Regions from separate parts of the Bacillus sp. LQ16 genome, predicted to be linked through region 2. Evidence: riboswitches for the same ligand, from Rfam matches in the RefSeq annotation. Region 2 holds a riboswitch; the other holds the start of a gene.
The links. A riboswitch is a leader RNA that binds a small molecule or an ion and turns the genes downstream of it on or off. The one in region 2 is predicted to bind S-adenosylmethionine.

Region 1: it holds a riboswitch for S-adenosylmethionine, as region 2 does, so the genes downstream of both, metI (cystathionine gamma-synthase/O-acetylhomoserine thiolyase) here and AC3EMB_RS26840 (bifunctional O-acetylhomoserine aminocarboxypropyltransferase/cysteine synthase) in region 2, are expected to answer to the same signal.

Annotation. Positions count from the first base shown of each region.
Region 1 is NZ_CM173491.1:4,140,777-4,149,632, forward strand. It holds gene metH (methionine synthase) at 1-2,742, opposite strand, end outside; gene AC3EMB_RS20875 (bifunctional homocysteine S-methyltransferase/methylenetetrahydrofolate reductase) at 2,742-4,574, opposite strand; SAM riboswitch class I at 4,645-4,754, opposite strand; SAM riboswitch class I at 4,958-5,068, shown strand; gene metI (cystathionine gamma-synthase/O-acetylhomoserine thiolyase) at 5,163-6,275, shown strand; gene metC (cystathionine beta-lyase) at 6,272-7,435, shown strand; gene AC3EMB_RS20890 (cysteine hydrolase family protein) at 7,600-8,112, shown strand; gene AC3EMB_RS20895 (ArsR/SmtB family transcription factor) at 8,546-8,836, shown strand.
Region 2 is NZ_CM173491.1:5,286,080-5,294,935, forward strand. It holds gene AC3EMB_RS26810 (ABC transporter ATP-binding protein) at 1-239, opposite strand, end outside; gene AC3EMB_RS26815 (SGNH/GDSL hydrolase family protein) at 236-1,117, opposite strand; gene AC3EMB_RS26820 (LacI family DNA-binding transcriptional regulator) at 1,128-2,105, opposite strand; gene AC3EMB_RS26825 (YczE/YyaS/YitT family protein) at 2,203-2,829, shown strand; gene AC3EMB_RS26830 (homoserine dehydrogenase) at 2,860-4,155, opposite strand; gene metA (homoserine O-acetyltransferase MetA) at 4,297-5,202, opposite strand; gene AC3EMB_RS26840 (bifunctional O-acetylhomoserine aminocarboxypropyltransferase/cysteine synthase) at 5,186-6,484, opposite strand; SAM riboswitch class I at 6,577-6,681, opposite strand; partial or broken gene AC3EMB_RS26845 (chloride channel protein) at 7,002-8,231, shown strand; gene AC3EMB_RS26850 (YjjG family noncanonical pyrimidine nucleotidase) at 8,277-8,856, opposite strand, start outside.

The sequences.
Region 1 (8,856 bases), 1.1 Mb from region 2:
CAAAAGCTTCTTCACATTTCCTTTTAATCCAAGGTGATGCCCAAGTAGCATTTGTCTATTTAAAAATGGAGCGAGATGAAGAGCCGGAATATCACGTAATACAATTCGTTTTGTTGAATCAGGCACCATAACCTCAGCCTTCGGTAATGGCTCAATTACTGCTGGAATTTCTACTTTCTTCTCCTCTTTTTTTACGATATGAAGATGACGTTCTTTTTTATCCTGTTTCATCTTCTCACGCTCTTCTTCTTTTTGAAGCTTATTAATAATATCGAGCCCCGTCATCGCATCACTCGCATAACAAACGAGCCCTTTATATGATGGTGAAATCCGATTATCTGTAAACTTTCTCGTTAACGCTGCACCACCTACAACAATGGGAACATCAATATTTGCTGCTTTTAAATCTTCAGCAGTCGTTACCATTTGTTGCGCTGATTTTACTAATAAACCTGAAAGGCCTATAATGTCCGGCTTCTTTTCTTGTACTTCTTGAACAATTCGATCCGAACGTACATTAATTCCTAAATTAATAATCTCATATCCGTTATTCGCTAAAATAATTTCAACGAGATTTTTCCCAATATCATGCACATCACCTTTTACAGTTGCTAATAATACTTTCCCTTTTTTTGCACTATCGCTAGATTCCATATGTGGCTCTAAATAACTTACAGCAGCTTTCATACTTTCGGCACTTTGCAATACTTCAGCAACAATAAGTTCATTATTATTAAATAGTCGTCCTACCTCATCCATCCCTGTCATAAGCGGACCGTTAATAATATCAAGAGGTTTTCTTCCTTCTTCAAGTGCAAGACTTAAATCCTCGTGTAATCCTTGTTTCGTACCTTCTACAATATAATTTGCTAGTCGTTCATCTAGCGTTAACGTTTCTTGCACAACGACATCTTTCTTTTTAGCGACTCGGTAAAAGTTTGTAAATTCTTCTAACGTCTCTTTCGTCGTTTCAAACAGTAATGCATCTGCAAGGTGTTTTTCTTCCTCTGGAATCGACGCATAGCGTTCTAATTTTTCCGTATTAACAATCGCGTAATCTAATCCAGCCTTCGTAGCATGATATAAAAAGACGGAATTCAATACTTCACGTCCAGCCGGTGGTAAACCAAATGATATGTTACTTACACCTAAAATCGTTAAACACTCTGGTAACGCTTCTTTAATAAGGCGAATGCCCTCTATAGTCGCTGCCGCTGAACCAATATATTCTTCATCACCTGTCCCTACTGGAAACACAAGTGCATCAAAAATAATATCTGACGGGCGTATCCCATATTTCGTCGTTAATAATTCGTAACTTCTTTTTGCAATTTCTAATTTTCTTTCAGCACTTACTGCCATACCATCTTCATCGATTGTACCAACTACAATTGCAGCACCATACTTACGAAGAAGCGGTGTTACCTTTTCAAAACGCTCTTCTCCATCTTCTAAATTAATAGAGTTGATAACAGCTTTTCCTTGAATATAAGTAAGTGCTCTTGCCATAACATTTTCATCCGTTGAATCAATCATAATCGGTACTTTTAACACTTTCGTAACTTCTGTCAAAAATTTCTCCATATCTTCTATTTCATCACGATCAGGATCTGCCATACAAATATCAATAATATGAGCATTTTTCTTCACTTGCGCTCTTGCCACTTCAGCAGCCTCTTCAAATTTCCCTTCTGCTACTAATCGTTTAAATTTACGTGATCCAATAACATTCGTTCTTTCACCTACAAATAACGGTCTCATAGACTCATCATATTGCAGTGCCTCTAATCCACTAATTCCATGTCCTTCTCTCTCATGATGGTCACGAGGCTTAAGAGATGCTAGTGCTTCTTTCATTGCTTTTATATGTTCTGGTGTCGTGCCACAACAACCACCGATAATATTAACCCATCCTTCTTCAGCAAATCGCTTCACCTTTTCAGCGAGAGAAGATGGAGACTCATGGTAATGTCCATCTTCATCAGGAAGACCTGCATTTGGATAACAAGAAATGTAACACTCCGATAAATCAGATAGTGAACGAATATGGTCCCTCATAAACTCCGGACCAGTCGCACAATTTAACCCAACAGATAATGGTTTCATATGTTCTACTGATAAATAAAAAGCTTCAATTGTTTGCCCAGCCAGAGTCGTTCCCATTGGCTCAATCGTTCCTGAAATCATAATAGGAACCGTTTTTTTCAGTTCTTCAAAAGCAGCTTGAATTCCAATATAAGCTGCTTTCACGTTACGCATATCTTGACTCGTCTCAACGAGTAATACATCAACTTCTCCTTTTAATAATCCTCGTGCCTGCCTTGTATAAGCCTCAATCAATTCTTCAAAAGTCACACCACCAGTAACACTAATTGCTTTCGTTGTTGGTCCCATCGCTCCCGCAACATATACTTCCTTACCGCTTTCTTTAACAGCTTGCTTCGCCAAAAGTGCTGCCTTTTCATTTAGTTCTTCATCTAAATGAGACAGCTCATAATCACTTAGTACAATATTCGTTGCCCCAAATGTATTTGTTTCAATAATATCCGCTCCAGCTTCAATATAAGCTTTATGAATCTTTAAAATAACGTCTGGTCTTGTTTCTACTAAATATTCATTACAGCCCTCGTACTCTTCTCCTCCGAAATCTTCAGCAGTTAAATCCTCTTGCTGAATCATTGTTCCCATTGCACCATCTAATATTAAAATGCTATTTTGTAATTTTTCTTCTATACACTTCATCAATTAATACCTTCTTTCACTTCTTGCTTTTCTCTTACATATTTAACAAGATGTTCTGTAATTTCATATTTTAAAAATGGTGTAATAAGATAAATACCATTAAAATATTTCATCGCTGCGTCGATCAATTCTTGCGAAATGCGAATCCCTTCCTCAATTGCCGCCTCTTTCGTTTCGTGTCCATCCATTCTCTCTCTTATTTCTTCTGGAAGAGTAATACCCGGTACCTCAAAATGAAGAAAATCTGCATTCCGCTTACTTACTAACGGCATAATTCCAATAAAAATAGGTTGTTCCAAATGCTTTGTCGCTTCATACACTTCTTCAATTAACGCGATATCGTAAATTGGCTGAGTTAAAAAATATTCCGCTCCAGCATCTATTTTTCGTTCCATTCGCTTAACCGCTGCTTTTAAGTGCCTCACGTGAGGATTAAATGCGCCGCCTACAGAAAACCTTGTCGCCGGTCCAATTGATTTCCCTAAAATTGAACGTCCATCGTTCATTTCTTTAATCATTTTAATGAGCTCAATAGAGGACAAATCGTATACAGAAGTTGCACCAGGAAAATCACCAACGCGCGCTGGATCACCAGTTAAAGCTAACACTTCTTCCATCCCTAACGCCGATAAACCTAACAAATGAGATTGTAGTCCAATGACGTTATGATCCCTACACGTTAAATGTGTCAATACCGGGATATCATGCTTCGTTAATAACGCACCCATTGCCATATTAGAAATACGAGGCGATGCTAATGAATTATCTGCTAGAGTAATAGCATCTGCTCCCGCTCTTTTTAAAGCTCTTGCTCCTTCAAAAAACCGCTGTGTATCTAACGTTTTCGGTGGATCTAATTCCACTACAACTGTCGTTTGTTTTTTCGCTTTCTCTGCTAGAGTGACGTGAGCCTTCGAACGTTTCTCATGCGTATGAACAACTTTCGGCCTTTGAATGGTGTCTTTTTCTATTACAGGTGTAACATTCGCAACAGCGTGCTTCATACTTTGAATATGTTCTGGAGTCGTACCACAACAACCACCTAATAACCGAATACCTTGCTCAATAAATCTCGGCGTCATCGCCTCAAAATAAGCTGGGCTTCCCTCATATACGTAACGTCCCTCCACATAATTCGGGAGACCTGCATTTGGGTATGCTGATAAATAGCCATTTTGCGGAATCGATATCATTTTGAAAGCCTCCGTCATATGAAGCGGCCCTAGTTGACAATTTAATCCAACAACATTTGCACCGTAATCTATAAGTTGCTTTAATATTTCATTGACATCATTTCCATTTTGAGTCGTACCTGCTTCATGTAACGCTAATTGAGCAACAATTGGAATGTTCGTTTGCTTACGCAATACTTTAACAGCATGAAGTAATTCAAATTCATCGTAAAAAGTTTCTAATAGTAATCCATCAACCTGTTCTTCTAGTAAAGCCCCTGCCTGTTCAAGTAGCATAAACTCCCTTTCCATATCAGTCGTTGTAACGGCTCCGATATGTTTCATACCACCAATTGTTCCTAAAATTGCATTTTTATCTGTAACAGATGCTTTCGCCAGTTTTACTGCCGCTCTATTAATTTCTGTAACTTGATTTTCTAAGCCGTACATACGTAATTTCGCCTCATTTGCTCCATACGTATTCGTTTGAATTACATCTGCTCCAGCAGCTACATATTGTTTATGGATCGATATAATTAAGTCTGGATCAGATACATTCAATTCTTCAAAGCTACTTTGCAAGCCATGTGAATGCAATAACGTTCCAACCGCACCATCACCTATTACAATTCCTTTTGATAATAAATCTAGTAATTTCACGAATCTCCCTCATTTCTATCAATATAAAAACCCCCTCTTCACTTTGAAGAGGGGGACATAATCGTTCCTCCTCTTATTATGCAAAACATTCGTTTTGCAGGTATTAGCACCGTTTCAAACATTTCGTTTGAAGGTTGCCGGGTTTCACAGGGCCTTTCCCTCCACCGCTCTCAATAAGAGTTGTCTTTATTATTTTATTTATGTAGCTAAAAGGAAATGCGTTCCCCTTTTAACAATGTTTGTTAATTTTTTAATAAATTTAGCATGCACAAAAGTAAAAGTCAATGACACTTGCGGAAAAATAAAAATTTTTCAAAATAAAGTTGCAATTCAATTATCTTTTGTTGTAAAGTTAAAAACATAATAAAAATTTCATACGAACATTCTTATCTAGAGAGGTAGAGGGACTGGCCCTGTGACGCCTCAGCAACCATTAACATTTTGTTAATAAGGTGCTAATTCCAGCAAATTGTGAAAGATTTGACAGATGAGAAGAAGACTCTATTCAAACCGAAAGCCTTCTTCTTAGAAGGCTTTTTTTATTTTATATTCACTTAATGTTTCAATTTAAAAAGGAGGAATTTTCACATGTCAACAATCGAAACAAAACTAGCACAAATCGGCAATCGCAGTGAAACTACAACTGGAACGGTTAATCCACCAGTTTATTTCTCAACCGCTTATCGTCATGAAGGAATTGGTAAATCTACTGGCTTTGACTATTCACGAACTGGCAATCCAACTCGAGGTCTTTTAGAACAGGCAATCGCAGACTTAGAATATGGCGAACAAGGTTATGCCTGTAGTTCAGGGATGGCGGCTGTTCTCCTCGTCCTTTCTCTATTCCGCTCTGGAGACGAACTTATTGTATCTGAAGATTTATACGGTGGAACGTATCGATTATTTTCTGAACATGAAAAAAAGTGGAATGTTCGATGTAGATACGTAAATACACAGTCTATTAAACAAATTGAGCAAGCTATCACAACTGAAACGAAGGCTATTTTCATAGAAACTCCAACTAATCCATTAATGCAAGTTACTGATATTGCTGCTGTCGCAACTGTAGCGAAAAGGCACGGACTACTTCTTATTGTAGACAACACATTCTACACACCTTATATACAGCAACCATTAACAGAAGGTGCTGACATTGTACTTCACAGCGCAACGAAATATTTAGGGGGACATAACGATGTACTAAGCGGACTTGTCGTTGCAAAAGGAAAGGAACTTTGTGAAGAAATCGCTCATTATCATAATGCATCAGGTGCAGTTTTAAGCCCATTTGACTCATGGTTATTAATTCGCGGTATGAAAACGTTAGCGCTTCGCATGAGACAGCATGAAGAAAATGCGAAAGCAGTTGTTGCATATTTAAATGATGAAGACGGGGTGACAGATGTATTTTATCCTGGAAGAGGCGGCATGATTTCATTTCGCCTTAAAGATGAAGCTTGGATTAATCCATTCTTACAATCTTTATCCTTAATTACATTTGCCGAAAGTCTTGGTGGTGTAGAAAGTTTAATGACTTATCCAGCAACGCAAACACATGCTGATATTCCTGAAGAAATTAGAACAGCAAACGGTGTATGTAATCGTCTTCTTCGATTCTCCGTTGGCATTGAAAATAGTAACGATTTAATTCAAGACTTAAAGCAAGCCATTAAACTTGTAAAAGAAGGTGTAAGAATATGAGTTATTCTATAGATACACTCTTACTACACAACCAATATAAACATGACTCGCAAACAGGAGCTGTGAACGTTCCTATCTATAACACATCAACTTTTCACCAGTTTGATGTAGATACGTTCGGAAAATATGACTATAGCAGGTCAGGAAATCCAACTCGTGAAGCTCTTGAAGATATCATTGCTTTATTAGAAGGTGGAACAAAGGGATTCGCCTTTGCATCAGGCATTGCAGCGATTTCCACTGCATTCCTCCTTCTTTCACAAGGTGATCACGTACTCATTTCAGAAGATGTATACGGAGGCACTTACCGAGTGATAACTGAGGTACTCTCCCGTTACGGTGTTTCACATACATTTGTTGATATGACCAATTTAGAAGAAATAAAACAAAGCATTAAACCAAATACAAAGCTCTTTTATGTAGAAACACCTTCTAATCCACTTTTAAAGGTGACAGATATTCGCGAGGTTTCTAAACTTGCAAAATCTATTGGGGCTCTTACTTTTGTTGATAATACATTTTTGACACCACTATTCCAAAAACCACTTGAACTTGGAGCTGATGTTGTTCTTCATAGTGCCACAAAATTTATTGCTGGGCATAGTGATGTTACTGCCGGATTAGCAGTAGTAAAAGATGCAGAACTCGCTCAAAAGCTTGGATTTTTACAAAATGCATTCGGTGCTATTTTAGGACCTCAAGATTGTTCTCTCGTACTTCGCGGTCTAAAAACATTACATGTACGCCTCGAGCATTCAGCTAAAAATGCCAATAAAATTGCACATTATTTACAAGAGCACGCTAAAGTACAAAATGTCTATTATCCGGGATTACAAACACATCTCGGATTTGATATTCAACAATCTCAAGCAACATCAGCTGGAGCAGTCTTATCATTTACTTTGCAGTCAGAAGATGCACTCCGCCAATTTTTATCAAAAGTAAAATTACCTGTTTTTGCAGTTAGTTTAGGAGCTGTAGAGTCAATTCTTTCTTATCCAGCAAAAATGTCACATGCAGCACTGTCGCAAGAAGCTCGTGATGAAAGAGGAATCTCTAATTCATTACTTCGGTTATCAGTCGGTCTTGAAAATGTTAACGATTTAATATCCGATTTTGAAAATGCCCTTTCTTATGTAGAAGAACCTGTAAATGCATAGAGAAAAAAGAAGATATGAGAATAGGTTTTCATATCTTCTTTTTATGCGATTTAGTTATAGTCATTTGAAATTTTTCTTATAGTCCATAAAAAATAAAAGTATATCATCTATTTCTAAAAAATTGATTAATTGATATATTAAAAAATGAAAAAGGGGTAAAAATAATGAATACTTGTGCAGATATTTTAATCGTTATCGATTTACAAAATGGCGTATGTTATGGCGGAGAGCATTTATTTGATTTACAGAACTTACTAACAAAAGTAAATAAAAGAATTTCTTCATACAGAAAATTAAATAAACCAATCCTTTTTGTTCAACATTGTGATGATGATTTAGTACCCGAGAAAGAACTTTGGGCTATTCATACCGATCTTGATGTTCAAGAACAAGATTTTTTTGTAAGAAAAACACATGCAAATTCATTTTATAAAACAAACTTAAAAGAAATTTTAGATCAATTATCTGTAAATCGCATTGAATTTTGCGGTGCCCAAACAGAGTACTGTATGGATGCTACGATTAAGTTTGCCCACGGACTGGGATACGAAAACTTTATGATACAGAAAACAACCTCTACGTTGAATAATCCTTTTATGTCCGCAAAAGAGACAATTGATTTTTACGAGAACATATGGAATCACAGATTTTTAACGTTGCTAAAAGATGAATTTTAGAATAAATGACTAATGACTTGATTATCCTAAGATTTATCAGCCGTAATCAAATATTTCATTATCACCATAAAGAAGCGAATTACATTCAGCTTCTGTTCTTTTAACCTGTTTTATATTCTATATATATCATTATAATTCCTTTGTCATATTATTTTAAAAATTTCGTATATTCATTTGAAAGAATAAGAAAATCATGATAAAATTGTGTTACAAATATATCTATATCTTTCAATTTTTAAAACGCATCGAAATTTTCACCCAAAAATGTCATTTTACAAAAACGTGCTAATTTACCTATTTTATTTACATCATGGTCTCTTTTCTTACAATTTCTTTACTTTAGGACTTTTTTTCTGCAACAACTATTTTCTTTTCTTTAAATTTTTGGTATGTATAGTATGGTATAATAGCTCACACGGAGGTGGAAAAGAACATGTTAGAAACCTTTCAAAAAGAATTAGAACTATATGAAAGTAATGCAGAATTATTAAAAGTGCTGGCTCATCCTGTTCGTTTATGTATCGTAAAAGGATTAATTGAGCGCGGTCCAAGCAACGTTTCTACAATGTACACTGGCTTAAACATGCCACAATCTACAATTTCACAGCATTTAGCAAAATTAAAAAGCGCTAAAATCGTTTCTAGTGAAAGAAAAGGATTGGAAATTTATTACAAAGTAGAGAACGAAACAATAATTCAACTCGTTCGCGTATTATTAGGTTAGGGACTAATAATCGAAGAAAA
Region 2 (8,856 bases):
CCAATTTGACGCATCGCTTCTCTGAAATTTTCCTTAATCGAATAACCACCGATAGAAATCTTACCTTCTGTCGCCTTAATCAATCCGACTAACATTCGAATGGTAGTCGTCTTTCCAGCACCGTTTGGTCCTAGGAACCCGAACACTTCTCCTTGCTTTACATCAAAGGAAATATTCTCTACAAGAGTCTTGTTTCCAATTACCTTCTTCAAGTCTCGTACGGAAAGTATCGTCGTCATTTTACCCCTCCTTGTTCTAGTTTTAATTTACTTACAACATTTTGAACTAAACGTTCTGCCATATACGTATAACCTACTTCATTCGGATGAAAATGATCAGAGTATAATAAATCTTTCCCGCGGTTTTGGAATAAATCAAATGTCGGTGTAATATACACATTTTTATCGTTTAGCGCTAACTTCTCTAAAGATGCATTCCAGTCCACAACAATGTTTGAAGACCCTTTTAAATCTTCTACATCTTCAAAAGGATTGTATAAACCAAGCCAAAAAATCGGACTATTTGCATTTAATTTACGAATTTCTTCTATAATTTTCTTTGCTTCATTTTGAAACGTTTCTGTATCAGGACGATACGTCTCTAAATCTATTTTCCCGAGCGATTCCCAGCCTGGGAACAAATCATTCCCGCCGATCGTTAACACGATTACATCTGCTTGCTTAATTGAATATTGAGCGCCACTACTTTCAATTTGTTTTAATAAATCGGGCATTTTTGCACCACTAACTGCTAAATTTGTTAATGCAATTTTTTGCTTATAATCTTTTTGTAAATCCTCTTTCATTCGCCCAACATAGCCAATTCCTTCTTTATCACCAACGCCACGCGTTAATGAATCACCTAAACTAACGATTTGTAACGTTCCCGTTTTCTTTTTCTCTTTTGCCACTACATCGGTCTTTTTAATTAAATTTGAAGCTTTCGGATTTAATACATCATTTACACCTGAAACAAAGCCATATGCAAATAAACAGAAAGATGCAATTGTAATGAGTAGAATTACTTTTACTACTTTTGATCTCATATCAAAACCCCTTTTAGCCCTCATAGATTGTCCATAATTATACCAAACGAAATTTTGAAAAGCGATTTTCACACCTTCTCAATTATGTCGTTTCTCTATCTACTAACTCTGGTAATAACTCTATATGCTTCACATCTAATTTCTCTTCATTAATCTTTTCATATAATAATTCAAACGCTTTCACTCCAACGTTTTTACTAGAATGCGAAATCGTCGTTATACCCAATATATCTGCCACCTCTTGATCATCACACCCGATAATCGTAATATCCTCTGGAATACGAACTCCTTGTTTTTTTGCTTCTGTAACCATCCCCGCTGCAATATGGTTACAAGATACAAGGAACGCCGTCGGTTTTACTGACATATGAGCCCATTCTCTAATTACATTGCGTCCATCTTCCACTGTAAAACATCCCTCAAATTTCCAGGTCTCTAACGGTGTTACGATACTCTGTTGAAGCGAATCTTCGTACGCCTTCTTTCGTCTTTGGCTATTAACGCTATTACTTCTTCCAATACAATATCCAATACGTGTATGACCGGCATCTATCAAGCTTTTCATCCCACGTGAAAATACTTTGTAGTAATCGATATGGACACTTGAAATATACTTCGAATCTATTTCTTCACACATAACAATCGGGCCGAATTTCGTATATTCTTCAAGCTTCTCTTTACTATTTGTCCGAGAACAAATAATAACCCCATCAAGCTTTTTCATTTTTAACATATTTAAAATTTCTAGTTCTCTTTCTTCGCTATAATTTGTCTGGCAAAGCATCATATTATAATTATTCTTTGCTGTTTCTTTTGATATCCCCTCGATAATAGCACTATAATATTGATCATTTACGTGTGGCAATAAAACGCCAATTACATTCGTTTTTCCTTTCACTAAATGAATTGCATTCACGTTTTGCGTGTAATTTAATTCTTCTATAATTGCTAAAATTTCTTTTCGTTTCTGTTCATTTACGTACGGATGATTATTTAGTACACGTGAAACAGTTGAAACAGATACTCCAGCAAGTTCAGCAATCTTTCTTATATTTGTCATCTCATTTTCCCCTTCTCACAAAAATTCTCCCTTGACCTGGTAAGCTTTCCACAATATATCCTTTCCTAGCAAATACATTTAGAAAGGATATACAACTATGCTTCGATTCAAATTAGAATATATATTTTTCATTGGCGGTTTACTCATTCTTGCCATCGGTATTAATATGATGACAACAATTACTTCCTTTGGACTTAGTCCTTATGATTCCTTCTTTATTGCACTATATCAAAATTTGGGGATAAGCATTGGTTTTTGGATTTTCATGATTAACTTTGCCTTTACACTTATCGTACTCTTTTGGAATAAAAAACAAATTACAATCGGTACAATTGTAACGATGGTTCTTATTTCTCTTTTTGTTGATTGGATTGGTTCCATTACAACTATTATGGACGCTATCCGCTCTCTTCCAAAATATATAACACTTATTTGCGGAAATCTATTCGTTGGAGCTGGAATTGGTCTTTACGTCTCTACAAACCTTTGCGCAGCGCCTCAAGAAGCTTTCGTTTTAACGGTTGCTGAAAAGAAAAAATGGACGTTTAGAAGAACAGAGATTTCATTAGCCTTTTTATTTTTAACGTTAAGCTTTTTATTAGATGGACCTATCTATTTTGGAACAATCATCTTATCCTTTACAACAGGCTGGATTATCCAAGCATTTATTCAAGTTGGTACGCAGATTTTAAATAGAAAAGAGCCTATTAAGCAAGCTGCTTAATAGGCTCTTTCTGTTTTATGGTAAGAGATACTACTTAGCATCCCCTTCAATTCGATAGTTCGCTTTCAAACAATCGATTTCTTCATACCCTTGCAACGTATGTAGAATATAATCATAATCAGCAAGAGACGCACGATGCGTTACAATTACAATTTCAGCCTTTCCTTTCTCTTCAAGCGGCATTTGAATAATCTTTTCAAAGCTAACGCCACGCTCAGAGAACAATGAAGTAATTTTTGCAAATACACCAATTTCGTCTTTTACATGAAGTCTTAAAAACTTTTTCACGACAATTTCGTCTGGCTCTTTTAATACTTTTTGATATTGTGGGACTACAGCACTATTTCCTGTTACCCCTAATCTAATATTTTGCATTACAGCAACTAAATCCGAAACAACAGCTGTCGCTGTCGGTAAACTTCCTGCGCCTGGTCCATAAAACATCGTTTCTCCAACTGCTTCACCGTACACATACACAGCGTTATATTCATTTTGTACTGCCGCAAGAGGATGTGTATTTGGAAGTAAAGTTGGTTCAACTGTAACCTCCAATTTTTCACCATCTCGTTTTGCAAGACCGATTAATTTAATTGTATAACCTAAGCTCTTACTGTATTCAATATCTTCCTCTGTAATAGAGGTAATCCCTTTTACTTTCACATCTCCAAGCTCTACATTTGTAGAGAAACCGAGAGTAGCTAAAATCGTCATTTTTCTTGCTGCATCTAAACCTTCTACGTCTGATGTTGGATCTGCTTCTGCAAATCCAAGTTGTTGGGCTTCTTTTAACACGTCGTTATATGCTCTCCCTTCGTCTGACATTTTCGTCAAAATAAAATTTGTCGTTCCATTTACAATTCCCATTACTTTCGTAATAAGATCTGAAGAAAGTCCTTCTACGATACTGCGTAAAATTGGAATTCCTCCTGCCACACTCGCCTCATAGAATAAATCAGCCTTATTATCTTTTGCTGTCGCTAATAATTCAGCTCCATGTAATGCCATTAAGTCTTTATTTGCAGTTACAACATGCTTTCCGCTTTTTAAAGCTTGTAAAATATATGATTTTGCATCATCAATGCCACCCATCACTTCGATGACAACATCAATATTTGGATTATCTAAAATTTCATTTGCATCTTGTGTTAATAGAGTAGAAGGTACCTCTACCTCTCTCTCTTTCTCAATGTTTTGCACTAATACTTTCGTTACCTTCACTGGACAACCTACTTGGTGTATAAGTCGTTCTTGATGATCCGTAATAATACGAACCACACCACTGCCAACTGTCCCAAGACCTAATAACCCAACTTGAATTTCTTTCATAGTACTGTCCACCCCTCAAAAATTGTGTTTAGATGAAATTATATGAGTAAAAAATCTGAAAAACAATGTATTTTGAACATTCGGAAAAATATAAGTTAATCTTTACAAGGAAAACGTTGCCACGTGTTACACAATCTTTCTTTACAATATATAAGGGGTTTCTTGATACACGTAATAATTCAACCAATTAGAAAACAATAAATTACCATGACTCCTCCACCTAACAAGCGGCTTTTCATCTGGATTATTATGTTTAAAATAGTTTTTTGGCACATCAATATTTAATCCCTTGTCACGATCTCGTTCGTATTCTTGTTTTAACGTCTCACAACTATATTCGCTATGTCCAAGGGCAAAAACTTGCCTTCCTTCTGGCCCAATAACAAGGTGAACACCTGCTTCTTCAGAGTTTGCTAACAATGTTAATTCTTTCACTTCTCTAATATCATTCTCTCGTACTTCTGTATGACGAGAATGCGGAGCAAAAAACAATTCATCAAATCCTTGTAACAATTTCACATGTTGCTCGCAAACCTCATGTTCAAATACACCGAACATTTTTTTCTTAAGGGGATACTTTGGAACACCATAATGATAGTACAAACCAGCCTGTGCCCCCCAGCAAATATGGAGCGTAGATGTTACATTCGTTTTTGAATACTCCATAATACGTTTAAGCTCTTCCCAATAATCTACTTCTTCAAAAGAAAGAGTTTCAACTGGTGCTCCTGTAATAATGAGCCCATCAAATTTTTCATTTTCAATATCACGAAACGTTTTATAAAAGCTCGTTAAATGGTCCTGCGCTACATTACGAGACAGATGTGATTCCATATGAAGTAAATGAACATCTAATTGCAACGGTGTGTTTCCAATTAAGCGAAGTAATTGTGCCTCTGTATCTTGCTTCGTTGGCATTAAATTTAATATAGCAATTTTCAAAGCGCGTATATCTTGTGTTTCTGCCCGCTCCTTCGTCATTACAAAAATATTTTCTTTTTGCAACACTTTGCGAGCCGGTAAATCTTTATCAATTATGATCGGCATGTGTTTTGCCTCCAACTAGAGCTGCTTCCAAATCTGCAATAATATCAGAAACATCTTCTATACCAACCGATAAACGAATTAAATCAGATGTAACACCAGCTAAACGCTGATCTTCAGCATTTAATTGTCTATGCGTCGTACTAGCGGGATGTATAACGCAAGTTCGTGCATCAGCTACGTGCGTTACAAGAGTTGCTAGTTTTACATTTGCGATAAATTCTTTTGCTGCTTCTAATCCCCCTTTAATACCAAATGTTAAAACCCCACTAGCACCTTTTTTCAAATACTTTTGTGCTAACGAGTAATTTTCATTACTATCTAATCCCGGATAATTCACCCATTCAATACGTTCATGATTAGCAAGCCACTTAGCTACTGCCAGAGCATTTTCGCTATGACGCTCCATTCGTAAATGCAAAGTCTCTAAGCCAATATTGCTAATATATGCATTGAATGGGCTCATACAATTTCCATAATCTCTTAATAGTTGAACACGTGCTTTCACAATATATGCTGCTGCACCAAAGTTTTGAACGTAACTTACACCGTGATAACTTGGATCTGGTTCAACAAGCTCAGGATATTTTCCATTTGTCCAATCAAAATTTCCACCGTCAATTACAATACCGCCTAAAGAGCTCGCATGCCCATCGATATATTTAGTCGTAGAATGAACAATAATATTTGCCCCATATTCAAACGCTTGGCATAAATAAGGAGTTGCTAATGTATTATCAACGATAAAAGGTACCTCTAATTCTTTAGCGGCAGCTGAAAATTCTTTGAAATTTAAAACATTCATCGCTGGATTTCCTAATGATTCTGCATAGATAAGTTTCGTCTTATCGTTAGCAAGTGCCGTAATTTCATCTGCCGTTAAATTTGGATTAAAGAACGTAACATCAATGCCAAGCTTACGTAAACTCACCCCAAATAAATTAAACGTTCCCCCGTAAACAGTTGAAGAGCAAAGTAAATGATCCCCACTACTACAAATATTTAAAACTGCGAGCATAATAGCTGCTTGCCCAGAAGCCGTTGCAACAGCTCCTACACCGCCTTCTAAATCTGATAACTTCTGCTCAAATGCGGCTAGAGTAGGGTTTCCAATACGCGTATAAATATATCCTTCTGCCTCTAAGTTAAATAGAGCTGCTAAATCATCCGAAGTATCGTATTTATACGTTGTGCTTTGATAAAGTGGTAAAACACGTGGTTCACCATTCTTTGGCGTATAGCCACCTTGCACACAAATCGTTCCTTTTCCCCATGATTCTCCCATCTCTCATTCTCCTTTCTTTTATACAAAATAAAAAACTGCCCCTTTCCTGAAAACAAGAAAGGAGCAGTTTGAAAACACGCTCTAAAGGCTCTTTCTTATCTCTCAGGATTACTACCTGCAGGATTTGGCACAATTCCGTTATACGGCTGTTGCCAAGGTTTCATCGGGCCTGTCCCTCCACCTTTTCTTGATAAGACTATGCAATTACCGTTGATTTTATAGCAATAATTTCCTAATGTCAAACAGTTTTTCTGAATGTTCTAAAATAAATGTTAACAGTTTCATATAAAGCAACAAAAGAAATATATTCTAGTCTATTTCAAAAAAGACCTTTAAAAAACTCAAATCAGTCTATAAAATTAAATAAGTAATTTAACCTATAAATTCAAATTCTCTAAAATTCAGCCTATATGTTGAATAGGCGGTCCTCTCAAAAAGATACTATATATATTCAATCCATTTTCCACTAGTATATTTCACTTTTTCCCTACTGAGATTTACATAACGGAGGTATAACATGACAAATAAAAAAGATATGCAGTACATACTTGCTCTATATGGCATTCTTCTAGGATCTATAGTAGGAGCTACAGTCTGGTTATTTTTAGTCACAATAAATATTGGAATCCACTTTATTTGGGGATACTTGCCTGAAGTTCTCTCTTATCCCTCTTATTACACCCTTTGCGTAACAATAATTGGCGGGGTCCTCGTTGGTCTATCACAAAAATATTTCGGTATATATCCACGCCTTATGCCTGAAGTGATGACTGAATATAAAAAAACTGGTCGAATCGAATATCGCTTTGTCCATCAGGCTACTTTAACAGCGATTATTGTTTTAATTTTCGGAGCTAGTCTTGGTCCAGAAGCCGCACTAGTTGGAATTATAGGCGGACTGTGCACATGGGTAGGGGATCGCTTTAAATTTGCCTTAAAGGGTATGAATGAGCTAACCGAGATTGGAATTGGCGCTACTTTAAGTGTCATTTTTAACGCACCATTATTCGGTTATTTAGCACCGAATGAAAATGAGGGGGAACAAATTGCTGCTTTTTCTAAAGGAAAAAAGGCAATTGTATACTTAGCTACTACTTTCGCAGGTTTTTCTGTTTATTTACTACTGAGTAAACTCGATAATCGTGGATCCTTTATTGTTGATTTCGGGGAAGGTGCACTTTCTTTCAATGAATGGATCGCATTTCTTCCACTTGCTAGTATCGGTGCTATAGTTGGTTTCTTTTATTTCAAGTTAGAATTCACTTTAGAGAAGTTAATTCACCCTTTTAGGGAATACAAGCTGACACTCGGAATTATCGGTGGCATTTTATTAGGAATTGCAGGAACTTTTCTTCCGTACACATTATTTTCAGGGGAACATCAATTAAAAGAGTTAGTTGTTGAATGGAGCCATTTATCTTTTTGGATACTACTTCTTTCAGGGATTTTAAAGTTGTGTATTACTGCCGTTTGTTTGAACACAGGGTGGCGGGGTGGACATATATTCCCAATTATATTTTCCGGATCAAGTATTGGATACGCTATAGCATCTATTCTTCCTATAGATCCAGTAGCATCCGTTGCTATCGTAACGACAGCAATTTCAAGCTATGCGTTACGATAGCCAATAGCTATAACATTACTATTACTTATGTTTTTCCCGCTTAATTTACTATTGCCCATGCTTGGTGCAGCTGCTATCGGGAATGCCTTTCCACTCCCAAAACATAACGAAAATAAAAATTAATAAAAATAGGCAGTGGGGACGAAAGCTCCACTGCCTATTTTTTTATTACACATGCTGCTTTAATAACGCTTCTAACTCCTCAAAATTATGCACTTCATATGTCGGTATAATCCCACTATCATTTAATTTCCTTTCTGGATTAAACCAACAAGTATCAATTCCCGCTACATATCCACCTTTAATATCAGCGCTTAATGAATCACCAATAATCAGCCCTTCTTCAGGTGCAAAGTTAGGAATCCGTTCAAAAACATAATCAAAATACTCTTTCATCGGCTTTTGAAAACCTGTATCTTCTGAAACAAAAACATCTTTAAACAATGAATGTAACCCTGCATTACGCAAACGTTTATCTTGCGTCTTAGAAACACCATTTGTCACTATATACAACTCATACTCCCCTTGAATTTGATTTATAAATTCAAACGCACCTTGCATGAGTTGATTTCCTTCTTCTAAGTAGTTACGGTAATTATTTTCGAATAATATTCCGTCTACTTCTTCTCCATACTCTTGAAACAACAGAGAGAATCGTGTATTTATAACTTCATTGCGTGATAGTTCACCTTTTTCAAAAGCATCCCAAAGACCTTTATTTATTTTTTTATAACGAGCCTCTATCTCG